4 regions of the Massilia timonae genome follow, and region 4 is predicted to be linked to each of the others. Evidence: predicted binding sites of a transcription regulator. Region 4 holds the regulator's gene; each other region holds the start of a gene.
The links. The regulator LexA, encoded in region 4, represses DNA repair genes until DNA is damaged. The targets are predictions, from matches to a motif close to ACTGTATNNNNATACAGT.
Positions count from the first base shown of each region.

Region 1 (3,412 bases), 820 kb from region 4:
GACGAAGTTGGCGCGCTGGTAGCGGATCGCCTCGATGACGCCGTCCGGCTCGGACATGGCCTCGATGCGGATGTCGCGCCCGAGATCCTTGACCGCCTGGTGGTGGATCGAGTTCACTACCGCCCGCTCGACCTTGGGGAACATGCGGCCCAGCGACGAGCCCTTGGGGAAGACGATGGCGTGGCGGTGCGCGTCATAGATGTCGTGCACGTGAGCCAGGGCTTCGGGCATGTCGGTGGCGACGTCCTGGTGCAAGGTGCCGCCGAAGGCGACATTGATCAGCTGGCAGCCGCGGCACACGCCCAGCACCGGTTTGCCGGCGTCGACGAATTCGTGCAGCAGTTCGAGTTCATAGACGTCGCGCGCGCGGTCGCCGCTCCATTCGGGACGGGTGGGGGTTTCGGAATAGGTTTGCGGCGCCACGTCGGCCCCGCCCTGCAGCACGAGGCCGTCGAGGTGGCGCGCATAGTGGCGCAAGGTGATATTACTGGGGTGCAGCAGGCCGTTGGTATTCACGGTGGGGATCATGAACACCAGCACGTCGCGCGACATCACCCACTGGGCAATCGATTCCTCGAGATACTGCAGGTTCTTGCTGAGCAGCCCCTTGGCGCCGGCGGCCGGGTGAAAGATGCGGGCCGAGACGCCGATGTGCAGCGTGCGCTGCATGAAATCGCGGTTGAAGCGTTCGCGCAGCGAGCGAAAACGCGAGGTGATGACCCGGCCGGCCAGGGCGACGGCATTATCGCCATCGCGCAGGTAGCGGGCGGGCCCGCGCGACTGGCCGCCGCTGGCGCGGCGTTCGGGCACGCGCACGCGGGTCTCGCGGCGCTCGTCCACGTCCGCCGCGGGATCATCGTTGCGCTTGATTTGATCATCTTCAGCCATGGCTATTAATATAACTTCGCCACCGCTGCGCACAATATAAAGTTGTTACAAAACGTCGCGTTCCGCCTACACCGGCAGGTCGAGCAGCTTCTGGAAGGTCAGCATCCAGTGGCGGCCGGCGACCGGCGTCGTGAGCAGGCCGCGCGCCCCGGCGCGGCGCGCACGCACGCTGTCGTAGTGAAACGATTGCTCGACCAGGAACACCACCGGCGTGCGCTGCGCGCCATCCTGCGACTTGATCGAGCTGCACACCTCATACGGTTCGATGCCGGCCGCCGCCGTGTTGATCAGCACCAGCGCTACCGGCGTTTCGTCGCACAGGCGCACCGCCGCGCACAGGCTGTCGGTCCATTCCACCGGCACCCGGCGCGGGCCGAGCACGCGCGCCACCTGGTTACGCAGCTTGCACTCCTTGTCGACGATCAGAACGGCCCCATCTACGGGACCACGGCGCAGGCGCGTGTAGAATGCCGGCGTTTCGCAATCCGGCGCCAGGCGCGGGCGGCGGCGGCGCTCGGCCAGCACGCGCCGGACCGTGCGGGTGCTCTGCTGCACCAGCGCCTGGACCCGGGTATCGAGCAGTTCGGCCAGGGCTTCATGCAGTTGCAGGGGATCGACCGGCCGCGCCAGGGTGCGCCAAGGGCCGGCCTCGGGGTTGCCGGGGTTACCGATGACGAGCGCGGGCTGCAGCGATCCCGGCGGCAGACAGCCGAGCCGGGTCAGCGCGGTCGGGCTGTCGCCGTTGGCGATATACAGGTCCGGCTCTTGCAAACTGTCGTCGTGCAGGCAAGAATACGACGGCCCCACGCCCGGCGCCCGCGCCAGCAGGACTTCGAGCCGCGCGCTTTCGCCCGGGGTAAACCCGATCAGGCGTACGGAAAACGGATAGCTGGACAAGTGCATCGGTAACGCCCCTCCCTGGCATTGCCGTGGTTATCCGGCTTAATCTAGCACAAACGTGCAAAGCGAAAAGCACGTCACAGCGCAAACTACTGTATATTTAAACAGTAAAAAAGCCTAACCTTTTCCTCCCGACAAGTTAGAATGCCGGAGCATTCGACAAACAATCTTCAAGATGGCCTCCAAGAAACCCGCTCCAGACTATAGCGAATCATCCATCCGCGTCCTCAAGGGACTCGAACCTGTCAAACAGCGCCCGGGCATGTACACCCGGACGGAGAACCCGCTCCACATCATCCAGGAAGTGATCGACAACGCCTCCGACGAAGCGCTGGGCGGTCACTGCAAGAACATCGGCGTGACCCTGAACCCGGACGGTTCGATCACGGTCGAGGACGACGGCCGCGGCATCCCGGTCGGCATCCACCCGGAAGAAGGCGTGTCCACGGTCGAGATCGTGTTCACCCGCCTGCACGCCGGCGGCAAGTTCGACAAGGGCTCGGGCGGCGCCTACGCCTTCTCGGGCGGCCTGCACGGGGTCGGCGTCTCGGTCACCAATGCGCTGTCGAAGCGCCTCGAGATCGAGGTGTGGCGCAAGGACGACCAGGGCAACGGCCAGCACAAGCTGGTGTTCGCCGACGGCGAGGTAATCGAGCCGCTCACGTCCAGCCCTGCCGAACGTGGCGGCAAGAAGAACGGCACCCGCGTCACCGCCTGGCCGGACGGCAAGTATTTCGATTCCCCGAACATCCCGCTGGGCGACCTGCAGCGCCTGCTGCGCTCGAAGGCGGTGCTGCTGCCGGGCGTGACGGTCACGCTCACCAACGGCAAGTCCGGCGACGTCCAGACCTGGCGCTACGACGAAGGCCTGCGCGGCTACCTGAACGAGGCGCTGGCGCAAAGTTCCAACGGCGAGACCTTGATCCCGCTGTTCGAAGGCGCGCAGTTTGCCGCCGCAGGCGACGACAGCTTCGCCGAAGGCGAAGGCGCCGACTGGGTCGTGGCCTGGACCGAAGAAGGCGGCGTGGTGCGCGAGTCCTATGTCAACCTGATTCCGACCGTGAGCGGCGGCACCCACGAAGCCGGCCTGCGCGACGGCCTGTTCGGCGCGGTGAAGAACTTCGTCGAGCTGCACGGCCTGCTGCCGAAGGGCGTCAAGCTGCTGCCCGAAGACGTGTTCGCGCGCGTCTCGTTCGTGCTGTCGGCCAAGGTGCTGGACCCGCAATTCCAGGGCCAGACCAAGGAACGCCTGAATTCGCGCGACGCGCTCAAGCTGGTGTCGACGTTTACGAAGCCGCCGCTCGAGCTGTGGCTGAACCAGCACGTCGAATACGGCAAGAAGCTGGCCGAACTCGTCATCAAGCAGGCCCAGTCGCGCCTGCGTTCGCTGCAAAAGGTCGAGAAGAAGAAATCGTCCGGCGTGGCGGTGTTGCCGGGCAAGCTGACCGATTGCGAATCGACCGACATCACGCGCAACGAGCTGTTCCTGGTCGAGGGCGACTCGGCCGGCGGCTCGGCCAAGATGGGCCGCGACAAGGAATTCCAGGCCATCCTGCCGCTGCGTGGCAAGGTGCTCAACTCGTGGGAAACCGACCGCGACCGCCTGTTCGCCAACAACGAGATC
Region 1 covers NZ_JRYB01000001.1:2,328,433-2,331,844, reverse strand. Annotated here, with positions in the region: gene LO55_RS10060 (gamma-glutamyl-gamma-aminobutyrate hydrolase family protein) at 1-888, opposite strand, end outside; gene LO55_RS10055 (response regulator) at 955-1,791, opposite strand; gene LO55_RS10050 (DNA topoisomerase IV subunit B) at 1,964-3,412, shown strand, end outside.
Region 1: a site for LexA is predicted at 1,880-1,897, ahead of LO55_RS10050 (DNA topoisomerase IV subunit B). Genes of this name have one in related genera too.

Region 2 (3,412 bases), 1.1 Mb from region 4:
CAGCATCTCCATCAGGGAGCGAGGGACATGCGGCCTTGGCGCCGTTGCATTGGAAGGCTCCTGTTCGGCCGCTTGCGGTTTGGCCGGAGACAGGAGGTCGCCTTCATTATGCGCAGCTGCCTGGCAAGCCGGCGCACCCGAGAACAGGTCGGCGCCCGGCGCGCCCCAGGTCACCGCCTCGGGCGGCACGCCGGTGCGCAGCAGTTCGCGCGCCACCGCGCGCCATGCGGTGAAGCCGTCCACCAGCAGCGGCCGCCCCGCGTGCACGCTCGCCACCGCGGTCGCGGCGAGGGCGGCGGCGCTGGCATTCGCGCTGGCGTCCAGGTTCATGCCGCCTGCAATTCGGGCCACAGGTTCATCTGCTGCGGCGCATCGGCCATGTGCTTGCGCAGCAGCTCGGAGCTGGTCGCGCCTTGCGCCGGCTTGTAGTCGGCGGTGACGACGAAGGGCGCCAGCTTCTTGAGGCTGCAGCGCAGGCGAGATAAATCTTCCCAGCGGATGCGGCGCAGGCGGCGCAGCTCGACGATGCGCTTGGCGTTGCGCAGGCCAATGCCGGGAATGCGCGGGATCAGCGACGCGTCCACCCGGTTCAGGTCCATCGGGAAGTGCTCGCGATTGGCCAGGGCCCAGGCCAGCTTGGGGTCGACGTCCAGCGCCAGGTTGCCCGTTTGCGGCATCAGTTCTCCGGCCGTGAAGCCGTAGCCGCGCAATAAAAAGTCGGCCTGGTACAGGCGGTGCTCGCGCAGCAGCGGCGGCGGCGCCAGCGGCACGCTGCCGGGGCTGTGCGGGATCGGGCTGAAGGCCGAGTAATACACGCGCTTGAGCTTGTAGCTGCCGTATAGCGTCTCGGCCGTGTTCAGGATGGTGTGGTCGTCGCTGGCGTCGGCGCCGACGATCATCTGCGTGCTCTGGCCGGCCGGCGCGAAGGCAGGCGCCTTCGGTTCTTCGGCTTTTTCGTCCAGCTTGCGCCGGATCGAGCCCATCGCCAGCTTGATCGTGTGGACGCTTTTTTCGGGCGCGAGGCGGGTCACGCTGTCGTGGGTCGGCAGCTCGATGTTCACCGACAGGCGGTCGGCCCAGCGGCCGGCTTCCTGTATCAGCAATGGATCGGCGTCGGGAATGGTCTTGAGGTGGATGTAGCCGCGGAACTGGTGCACCTCGCGCAACTGGCGCGCGACCGCCACCAGCTGCTCCATCGTGTAGTCGGCCGACTGGATGATGCCCGAACTGAGGAACAGGCCGTCGATGTAGTTGCGCAGGTAAAAATCCTGGGTCAGCTTGACCACCTCGTCGACCGCGAAGCGCGCCCGCGGCACGTTCGAGGTGCGCCGGTTGATGCAGTACTGGCAGTCGTAGATGCAGAAATTGGTGAGCAGGATCTTGAGCAGCGAGACGCAGCGTCCGTCAGGCGTATAGCTGTGGCAGATGCCCATGCCGGTGGTGGCGCCCAGGCCGTCCTTGCCCTCGGAGCCGCGCTTGGGCGCACCGCTGCTGGCGCAGGATGCGTCGTACTTGGCCGCGTCGGCCAGGATTTCGAGCTTGTCGTTGAGTTCCATCGCGCGCGCGTGACTGTATGGACATACAGTATAACGCCGCGTGCAGTCGCGCACGGTGCGCTGGCGCAGGCATCTGCGCCCGCCGACGGTTCAAATGCGGGACGTCAACCAGCAATCAGGCGCTCGGCCTGGGACAACTGTTGCGCTTCCATCCGGCCCGCGAGCTTCGCCAGGTAGGTGCTGGCCGGCGCCACGCCGGCGCCGCCGGCCCGGTGCAGCCAGGCATAGGCCTCGACCAGGTCGCGCTGGGCGCCCTGCCCGGTGGCATACATCACGCCGAGATTGAACTGGGCCCGCGCATGGCCCTGGCGCGCGGCGCACAGGTACCAGAAATGGGCCGCCTCGTAGTCGCGATCCACGCCCTTGCCGCAGTCGTAGCGCAGCCCCAGCTCGAACTGCGCCAGCGCGTGCTTCTGGTCGGCCGCCTTGTGGAACCAGTCGGTCGCCTCGGCCGGGTCGCCGGTTTCCAGCCGGTCGAGCAGCGCGCCGACCATGTACTGGGCCGGCGCGTAATCCTGGCCGGCCGCGCGCCGGTACCAGGCCAGCGCCTGCGCGCTGTCCCGTTCGACGCCGTTGCCGCTCTCATAGCGCAGGCCCAGGTCGAACTGGGCCCGCAGGTGGCCCTGCTCGGCCGCCTTGCGATACCAGTCGGTCGCCTGGGCCGGATCCTGCTCGACCCCGTTGCCGGCGTCGAGCAACTGTCCCAGGTGGTACTGGGCCGCCGGCAGCCCCTGCTCGGCCGCACGCCGGTACCAGGCGACCGCCTGCGCCGCGTCGACCGCCACACCCTGTCCATGTTCATGGCGCATGCCGAGGCTGTTCTGGGCGCCGGCATGGCCTTGTTCCGCGGCGCGCCGGTACCACGCCAGGGCCAGCGCCTCGTCGCGCGCGACGCCGTGGCCGGTGTCATAAATCAGGGCGAGATTGAACTGCGAGCTGGCATGTCCCTGCTCGCCGGCGCGGCCGTACCACAGGATCGCCTGCCGGCTGTCCTGCTCGACGTCCTGGCCCTTGTCGTAGCGCAGGCCGAGGTTGAACTGGGCCGGCGCATGGCCCTGCTCCGCCGCCTTGCGCATCCAGGCCAGCGCCTCGCGCGCGTCGCGCGCCACGCCCTGGCCGGCGTCGTAGCGCAGCCCCAGGTTGTACTGCGAGCGCACATAGCCCTGCTCGGCGGCGCGCCGGTACCAGCGCAGCGCCGCTTCCTGGTCCTGGGCCACCCCCTTGCCGGTCTCGAACATCATGCCCAGGTTGTGCTGCGCGCCCGGCTCGCCCTGGTCCGCCGCCTGGCTGAACCAGTGCAGCGCCCTGCCCACGTCGCTGGCCACGCCATGGCCTTTCGCGTACAGCCAGCCCAGGTTGTACTGGGCCGGCGCATAACCCTGGTCGGCCGCGCGCCCGTACCAGTGGGCCGCCTGGCCGAAGTCCTGCTCGACGCCCTGGCCCTTCTGGAACATCACGCCGAGGTTGTACTGGGCCTGCGCCAGGCCCGCCGCCGCCGCCATCCGGTACCAGGCCACCGCCAACTCGTCGCTCTTCGGCACGCCCTGGCCGCTCACGTACATGAAGCCCAGGCTGTGCTGGGCCTGGGCGTTGCCGCGCTCGGCCTGCGCTTTCACACGCAGGAATTCGGCGCTATACGCAGGCGTATCGCGAGAGACTAGCGGGGCGTCGAGCATGGTCGGTCAGGCCTGCACCGCACGCAGGCTGGCGCCCGACTGGGTGCGCAGCGCGGCCATGAAGTCCTGCAGCGAAATCGGACGGTAGTACAGGTAGCCCTGCATCGTCAGGCAGCCGTTGGCGCGCAGGTAGCGCGCCTGCTCCTCGGTCTCGACGCCTTCGGCGATCAGGTTCAGGCC
Region 2 covers NZ_JRYB01000001.1:2,094,394-2,097,805, reverse strand. Annotated here, with positions in the region: gene LO55_RS09055 (UdgX family uracil-DNA binding protein) at 1-330, opposite strand, end outside; gene LO55_RS09050 (putative DNA modification/repair radical SAM protein) at 327-1,556, opposite strand; gene LO55_RS09045 (tetratricopeptide repeat protein) at 1,661-3,232, opposite strand; gene LO55_RS09040 (putative bifunctional diguanylate cyclase/phosphodiesterase) at 3,239-3,412, opposite strand, start outside.
Region 2: a site for LexA is predicted at 1,569-1,586, ahead of LO55_RS09050 (putative DNA modification/repair radical SAM protein). Genes of this name have one in related genera too.

Region 3 (3,412 bases), 1.0 Mb from region 4:
CTCGGCCGGGTCGAGCTGGCGCAGGGCCAGCTCGGACTGCATGCGCATGCCGGCCAACGGGGTCTTCATCTGGTGCGCGGCGTCGGCGATGAAGCGCTTCTGCATCGCCACCGATTCGCCCAGGCGCTCGAGCATGTCGTTGAAGGAGCCGACCAGCGGCGAGATTTCTTCGGGCACCTGGCGTGGATCGATCGGCGACAGGTCGTCCTGGGGCCGCGCCCGGATGCGCTGCTGCAGCTCGGCCAGCGGGGTCAGGCCGCGCGACAGCGCGAACCAGACCAGCGCCAGGATCACCGGCAGGATGATGAACTGGGGCAGGATCACGCCTTTGATGATCTCGCCCGCCAGGTGCGCGCGCTTGTCGAGCGTCTCGGCCACCTGCACCAGGGCCAGCGGCGGTTCGAGCGGCGGCTGCGGGGAACGCTCGTGCAATGGGTCGAGGTTGATGTAGGTGTAGGCGACCCGGATCGGCGTGCCGTGGATGCTGTCGTTGCGGAACTCGACCGCGCCGCTGCGCGCATGCTCGTCGTCGGCGTTCATCCGCGGACGCGGCAGGTCGCGGTCGCCGTCCAGCAGCTCGCCGTCGGGCCCGGCCAGCAGGTAATAGACGCTGTCGACGTCGTCGGCGCGCAGGATGTCGCGGCCGGACGGATGCAGCTGGCCGGCGGCCTTGCCGGCCACGCTGCGGATCTGCTGGCCCAGCACCGTGACCCGGTCTTCGAGCGCGTCGTCGAAAGGCTGGTTGGCGATCGACTTGGCGACGAGATAGGTGATGGCGATGCTCATCGGCCACAGCAGCAGCAGCGGGGCCAGCATCCAGTCGAGGATTTCGCCGAACAGCGAATGGCGGATGTTTTCGTCCGGCTCGGGATTCGGCGGGACGTAGGTCGGCTCGGCCGGCGCAGCCGGGGCAGAAGCCGACCCGTGCTCAGGCCAGGGCGTCAAGCCGGCGTCGCGTTCGTTCACCTGTCGGCGACGGTTGCCGTTGCGGTTGCTGCGCTGCGCTCGGCGGAGGCGCTGGCGGCGGCCTCGGAGAATTTCTCGAGGCAGTAGCCCAGGCCGCGCACGGTGGCGATGCGCACGCCGCCGACTTCGATCTTCTTGCGCAGGCGGTGCACGTAGACCTCGATCGCGTTGTTCGAGACTTCTTCGCCCCATTCGCACAAGTGGTCAACCAATTGTTCTTTGGATACCAGACGACCGGTGCGCGCCAGCAGCACTTCGAGCAGGCCGAGCTCGCGCGCCGAGAGGTCGAGCATCTGGTCGTTGATGTAGGCGCTGCGGCCGACCTGGTCGTAGACCAGCGGGCCGTGGCGCACCACGGTCGGGCCGCCGCCGGCGCCGCGGCGGGTGAGGGCGCGCACCCGCGCCTCGAGTTCGGACAGGGCGAACGGCTTGGCCATGTAGTCGTCGGCGCCCAGGTCGAGGCCCTCCACGCGCTGCTCGACGGAATCGGCGGCGGTGAGGATCAGGACCGGCAGCAGCGAGGCGCGGGCGCGCAGGCGGCGCAGCACCTCGAGCCCCGACATCTTCGGCAGGCCGAGGTCGAGGATGAGCAGGTCGAACTCCTGGGTGGAAAGGGCGGTGTCGGCATCCTGGCCGTTCTTGACGTAATCGATGGCATAGCCGGACTGGCGCAAGGATCGCGTCAGGCCGTCGGCAAGTACGCTATCATCTTCAGCGAGCAGAATTCGCATAATGGCACCTCGGTTATCGCGTTAGACAAACTCAGACCCGTATTGTGTTTGATTTGTCGCAACAATGCGAGCCTGGCCCCATTTCTTGACAAGATGGCCACGTATTAGTGCTTGCAAAAACCACTGGATTTTTATACAGTAGTGGCTCTTGAAGTGCGCGTGCGCGCCCACACCTTGCCTACTCCACGATTGAAAGTACACCATGGACGACAAAAAATCCGCATTGAACGCCTCTGAAAAAGGCAAGGCGCTGGCAGCCGCCCTGGCGCAAATCGAAAAGCAGTTCGGCAAGGGCTCGGTCATGCGCATGGACACCAGCGCACCGGTCGAGGAAGTGCAGACTGTTTCCACCGGCTCGCTGGGCCTCGACATCGCACTGGGCGTCGGCGGCCTGCCGCGCGGCCGTATCGTCGAGATCTACGGCCCTGAATCGTCGGGTAAAACCACCCTGACCTTGCAGACCATCGCCCAGATGCAGAAACTGGGCGGCACCTGCGCCTTCATCGACGCCGAGCACGCGCTCGACGTGACCTATGCCCAAAAATTGGGCATCAACCTGGGCGACCTGCTGATCTCGCAGCCGGATACCGGCGAACAGGCGCTCGAAATCACCGACGCACTGGTGCGTTCGGGCAGCGTCGACCTGGTGGTCATCGACTCGGTGGCGGCACTGACCCCGCGCGCCGAGATCGAAGGCGACATGGGCGATTCGCTGCCGGGCCTGCAGGCGCGCCTGATGTCGCAAGCGCTGCGCAAGCTGACCGGTTCGATCAACCGCACCAACACGCTGGTGATCTTCATTAACCAGATCCGTATGAAGATCGGCGTCATGTTCGGCAGCCCCGAGACCACCACCGGCGGTAACGCACTGAAGTTCTACGCCTCCGTGCGCATGGACATCCGTCGTACCGGTTCGATCAAGTCGGGCGACGAAGTGATCGGTAACGAAACCAAGGTCAAGGTCGTCAAGAACAAGATCGCGCCACCGTTCAAGGAAGCCCACTTCGACATCCTGTACGGAGAAGGCACCTCGCGCGAAGGCGAAATCCTGGACTTGGGCGCCGACAACAAGATCGTCGAGAAGTCGGGCTCGTGGTACAGCTATAACGGCGAGCGCATCGGCCAGGGCAAGGACAATGCCCGTCAGTTCCTGAAGGATCGCCCGGCCCTGGCGCGTGAGATCGAAAACAAGGTCCGCGCCGCCCTGGGCGTGCGCGAACTGCCGCCGGTGGCAGCCGGTGGCGACGACAAGCCAAAGCTGCAGGCTGTTGGTGAGTAATCGTCTGGCGAGGGCGGCGCGGCAGGGTAGCGCCGTGGCTGTTCGCGCCATGTTGTCGACGATGGTGTTGCCATGCCAGCACCCGTACTGAGCCTCAAGGCGCGCGCGCTGCGCTATCTGTCGCAGCGCGAGCACAGCCGGTTCGAGTTGCGGCGCAAGCTGGCCAAGTATGCCCAGGAAGACGAAGACGTCGACGCCCTCCTGGATTTCCTTGAAAAGAATAACTGGCTGTCGCAAGAACGTTTTGCCGAGTCCCTGATCAACCGTAAGGCTAGCCGCTACGGCAACAGCCGCGTAGTGGCGGAGTTGCAAAGCCATGGCGTTACCGGCGATGCGCTGGTCGAGATCAAGGCCGGGCTGTCCGACAGCGAGACCGCGCGTGCCATCGAAGTCTGGCAGCGCAAGTTCGGCACCGTCGCCACCGACGCGGCGATGC
Region 3 covers NZ_JRYB01000001.1:2,151,014-2,154,425, forward strand. Annotated here, with positions in the region: gene LO55_RS09300 (sensor histidine kinase) at 1-966, opposite strand, end outside; gene LO55_RS09305 (response regulator transcription factor) at 963-1,697, opposite strand; gene recA (recombinase RecA) at 1,900-2,976, shown strand; gene recX (recombination regulator RecX) at 3,049-3,412, shown strand, end outside.
Region 3: a site for LexA is predicted at 1,820-1,837, ahead of recA (recombinase RecA). Genes of this name have one in related genera too.

Region 4 (3,412 bases):
TTTGTAGTCGACCTGCTCAACGCCGGCGGCGGTGAAGCGGCAGAATTTCTTGCGCTTGAACAGCGGGTTCTGCTGTTTGCGCTTCAGTTTTTCTTTGGCTTTGTTTTTGTCGAACTTTTTACCGAATGCCATTTGAGGCTCCTGTATATCTAAATTGCCGAACTAGGCGGCACTGAAATCAATGATGTGAAACACCAGGGCTTTGCTGTTGCGATTTTTTCGTGCGAGGAATCCATCGAAGCGGTAGCTGGCGCCGAGCTCGGCGTTGCCGAACCTGCCCGAAATCTCGCCCGCGGCGAACGCGGGAACTTCGAACTCGACCAGGCGATCGATCCCCGCCTCGCGCTGATGCGAACTGTGCATCAGGACGGCTGAAACGATCGGCACGCCGGCCGGGGTGTAGCGCAGGACATCACGCTCGGCGATGGTCGCGACGAGCTGAAGCTGATTATTGTCCAACGTCTGCCCGGTTCTACTACTTCTGACTACGAATTCCTGGAAAAAATCTTAGGCAGCGGCGGCCGGGGCAGCTGCAGGAGCGGCTGCTTCTGCACGGTGGCTCTTGGCTGCGTCTTCGCGCTGCACCGATTTCATCATCGGCGACGGTGCGGTTTCTGCTTTCTTCATCTTGACGGTCAGATGACGCAGAACGGCATCATTGAACTTGAATGCGGTTTCCAGCTCGACCAGGGTCTCGTTGTCGCACTCGATGTTCAGGCAGATGTAGTGAGCCTTTGGCAGCTTCTGGATCTGGTAAGCCATCTGGCGGCGGCCCCAGTCTTCCACGCGATGGATGTTACCGCCGCGGCTGGTCACCGTGGTCTTGTAACGCTCGATCATCGCCGGGACTTGCTCGCTCTGGTCCGGATGGACGATAAAAACGATTTCATAATGACGCATGCATTACTCCTTGAGGACGTTTTACATAAATGCCCACCTCGGCGTCAAGACGAGTGTGGGAAGGGAACAGCCAGCTAGTATAGCGTGAAATGGGCAAAAAGGGAACCTGGCTGTCAAGCGCCCCATCGCGGCGCCGCGCTCACTCGACAATTAGACCCATGGACGCCCTGTTTTTTGTCTCGTGCGCGCTTTTTTTGCGCTTTTTCGTGTATATCCCTTGCGTATAGCAGAATACTGTACAAAAATACAGTCTACCTCTACAACCCGTTGCTGCAAGATTATTTATGCTCAAGCTCACTGCAAGGCAAGAACAGATCCTTAACCTGATCAAGGAAGCGATCGAGAACACGGGTTTCCCTCCGACCCGGGCCGAAATCGCGGCCGAACTGGGCTTCCGCTCGGCCAATGCGGCCGAAGAACACCTGCAAGCCCTGGCGCGCAAGGGCGCGATCGAGATTTCGCCGGGCACCTCGCGCGGCATCCGCCTGGTGGGCGCCAGCGTCGAGCAGATCCCGATGCCACCGCCTTCCCTGATGTCGCTGCCGCTGGTCGGTCGCGTCGCCGCCGGCAATCCGATCCTGGCGCAAGAACACGTCGAAGCGACCTATAACGTCGACACCGCGATGTTCGCGGCGCGGCCCGACTTTTTGCTCAAGGTAAAAGGCTGGTCGATGCGCGACGCCGGCATCATGGATGGCGACTTTTTGGCGGTCAAGAAAATCGATAGCGCCAAGAACGGCCAGATCGTCGTCGCCCGCCTGGGCGAGGAAGTCACCGTCAAGCGCTACCGCAAGACCGGCGACCTGGTCGAACTGCTACCCGAGAACCCCGACTTCAAGGTCATCGAAGTCACGCCCGACGAAGAGTTTGCGCTCGAGGGACTGGCGGTTGGGTTGATGCGCAGCTGGAACTGATCGGCTTCACCTCTTGAGTACGCCGGCCTGCGGGCCGGCATTCACTATTATTGCTTGGCCTTGTTGACCACCGCATTGTGCTGGTCCACGAAGGCCTCGGTCGCGCTGCGCCATGCGGCGAAATCGGCCAATACCATCTTCGAATTGACCTTCGCTCCCTCGGCGATGTTCTGGCGCACCGCCTCCAGATAGGCGGTCGAGGCCTCGGTTTCCTGCTTGTTCATCAGCTTGGCGATGTCGGGCGGGATGCGCTTGGTCAGCGGCGACTGCGCGTTCAGGTTGGTCACCATCTTGTTGTAGCAATCCTGCCAGCCGGTCACGGCGTTGTTCACGCGCTCGATCTCTTCATTGATCTTCGATACCGCCGGGATGCGCGGCGACGGGCAGCGGTACTCGCCCGACTGCAGGTCGGCGCCATCGTAGCCCTTGATCCAGTAGTCGATCTCGGCGCGGCGAAGGACGCGCTGCTGCATGATCACGAGCGAGTCGGCGGCGATCTTGTTGCCCTTGGCGGCCGACTTTTCGAACCACTCCTTCGCCTTGGCCTCGTCGACCGCGCCGGCTTCGCCATACCAGTACATCTGGCCCAGCTGCTGCTGGGCCTGTGGATTGCCGGCATTGGCCAGCTTGGTGTACAGCGTGAGCGCGCCCGCATAGTCCTTCTTCTCGAACAGGGCGTTGGCATCCTCGAGTTCGCCGGCGAAGGCGGCGCCACCGCTTGCGAAGGACACCGCGAGGAACAGGCAGGACAGGATTCGTTTCATGGGCATACCGTAAGGCTGGGCTGGTAAAAGTCCATGATAGCCGTGTTTTACGGCTGGGCTCAACCGCAAAAATGACGAGGCCGGCATTTGCCGGCCCGATCAGGACAGTTTTACCTGGCTTTACGCATCCAGCGCCTGGCGGAAGTCGCCGACCAGGTCGGCGGTGTCCTCGATGCCCACCGACACCCGGATCAAGCCTTCCGCGATGCCCATGCTGGCGCGCCGCTCGGGGCCCATCTCGAAGAAGATCGTGTGCGCCACCGGAATCACCAGGGTGCGGTTGTCGCCCAGGTTCGAGGCCGGGATCGCCAACTTGAGGCGATTCAGGTAGTCGAACGGGTCGATCTCGTCCTTGAGCTCGAAGCTCAAGAGCGAGCCGCCGGAGCGAAACAGGGTCTCGACGATCGCGTGCTGCGGGTGCGAGGCCAGGCCCGGATAATGCACGGCGGCGACCCGGTCATCGGCTTCGAGCATCGTCGCCAGCGCCAGCGCATTGGCGCAGGTGCGCTCCATGCGCAGGGCCAGCGTCTCGGCGCCGACCGCGATGTGGTGCGCCGCTTCCGGCCCCAGCGCGGCGCCGAAGTCGCGCAGCGCCTTGGCCCGCAGCTGGGCCATGCCTTGCGCGCTTTGTGCCTGCTTGCGGAAGTTCTGGGCGATGTTCGGATACGCGGCCCAGTCGAACAGGCCGGTGTCGGTCAGCGCGCCGCCCAGCGCGATGCCGTGGCCGCCGATCGACTTGGTCAGCGAATTGACCACCAGCCCGGCATGCACGTCCCTGGGACGGAACAGCCAGGGCGTGGTCATCGTGTTATCGACCACGTACAGGATGCCGCG
Region 4 covers NZ_JRYB01000001.1:3,147,226-3,150,637, reverse strand. Annotated here, with positions in the region: gene rpsR (30S ribosomal protein S18) at 1-132, opposite strand, end outside; gene priB (primosomal replication protein N) at 163-459, opposite strand; gene rpsF (30S ribosomal protein S6) at 508-900, opposite strand; gene lexA (transcriptional repressor LexA) at 1,185-1,814, shown strand; gene LO55_RS13510 (tetratricopeptide repeat protein) at 1,862-2,578, opposite strand; gene LO55_RS13505 (cystathionine gamma-synthase family protein) at 2,699-3,412, opposite strand, start outside.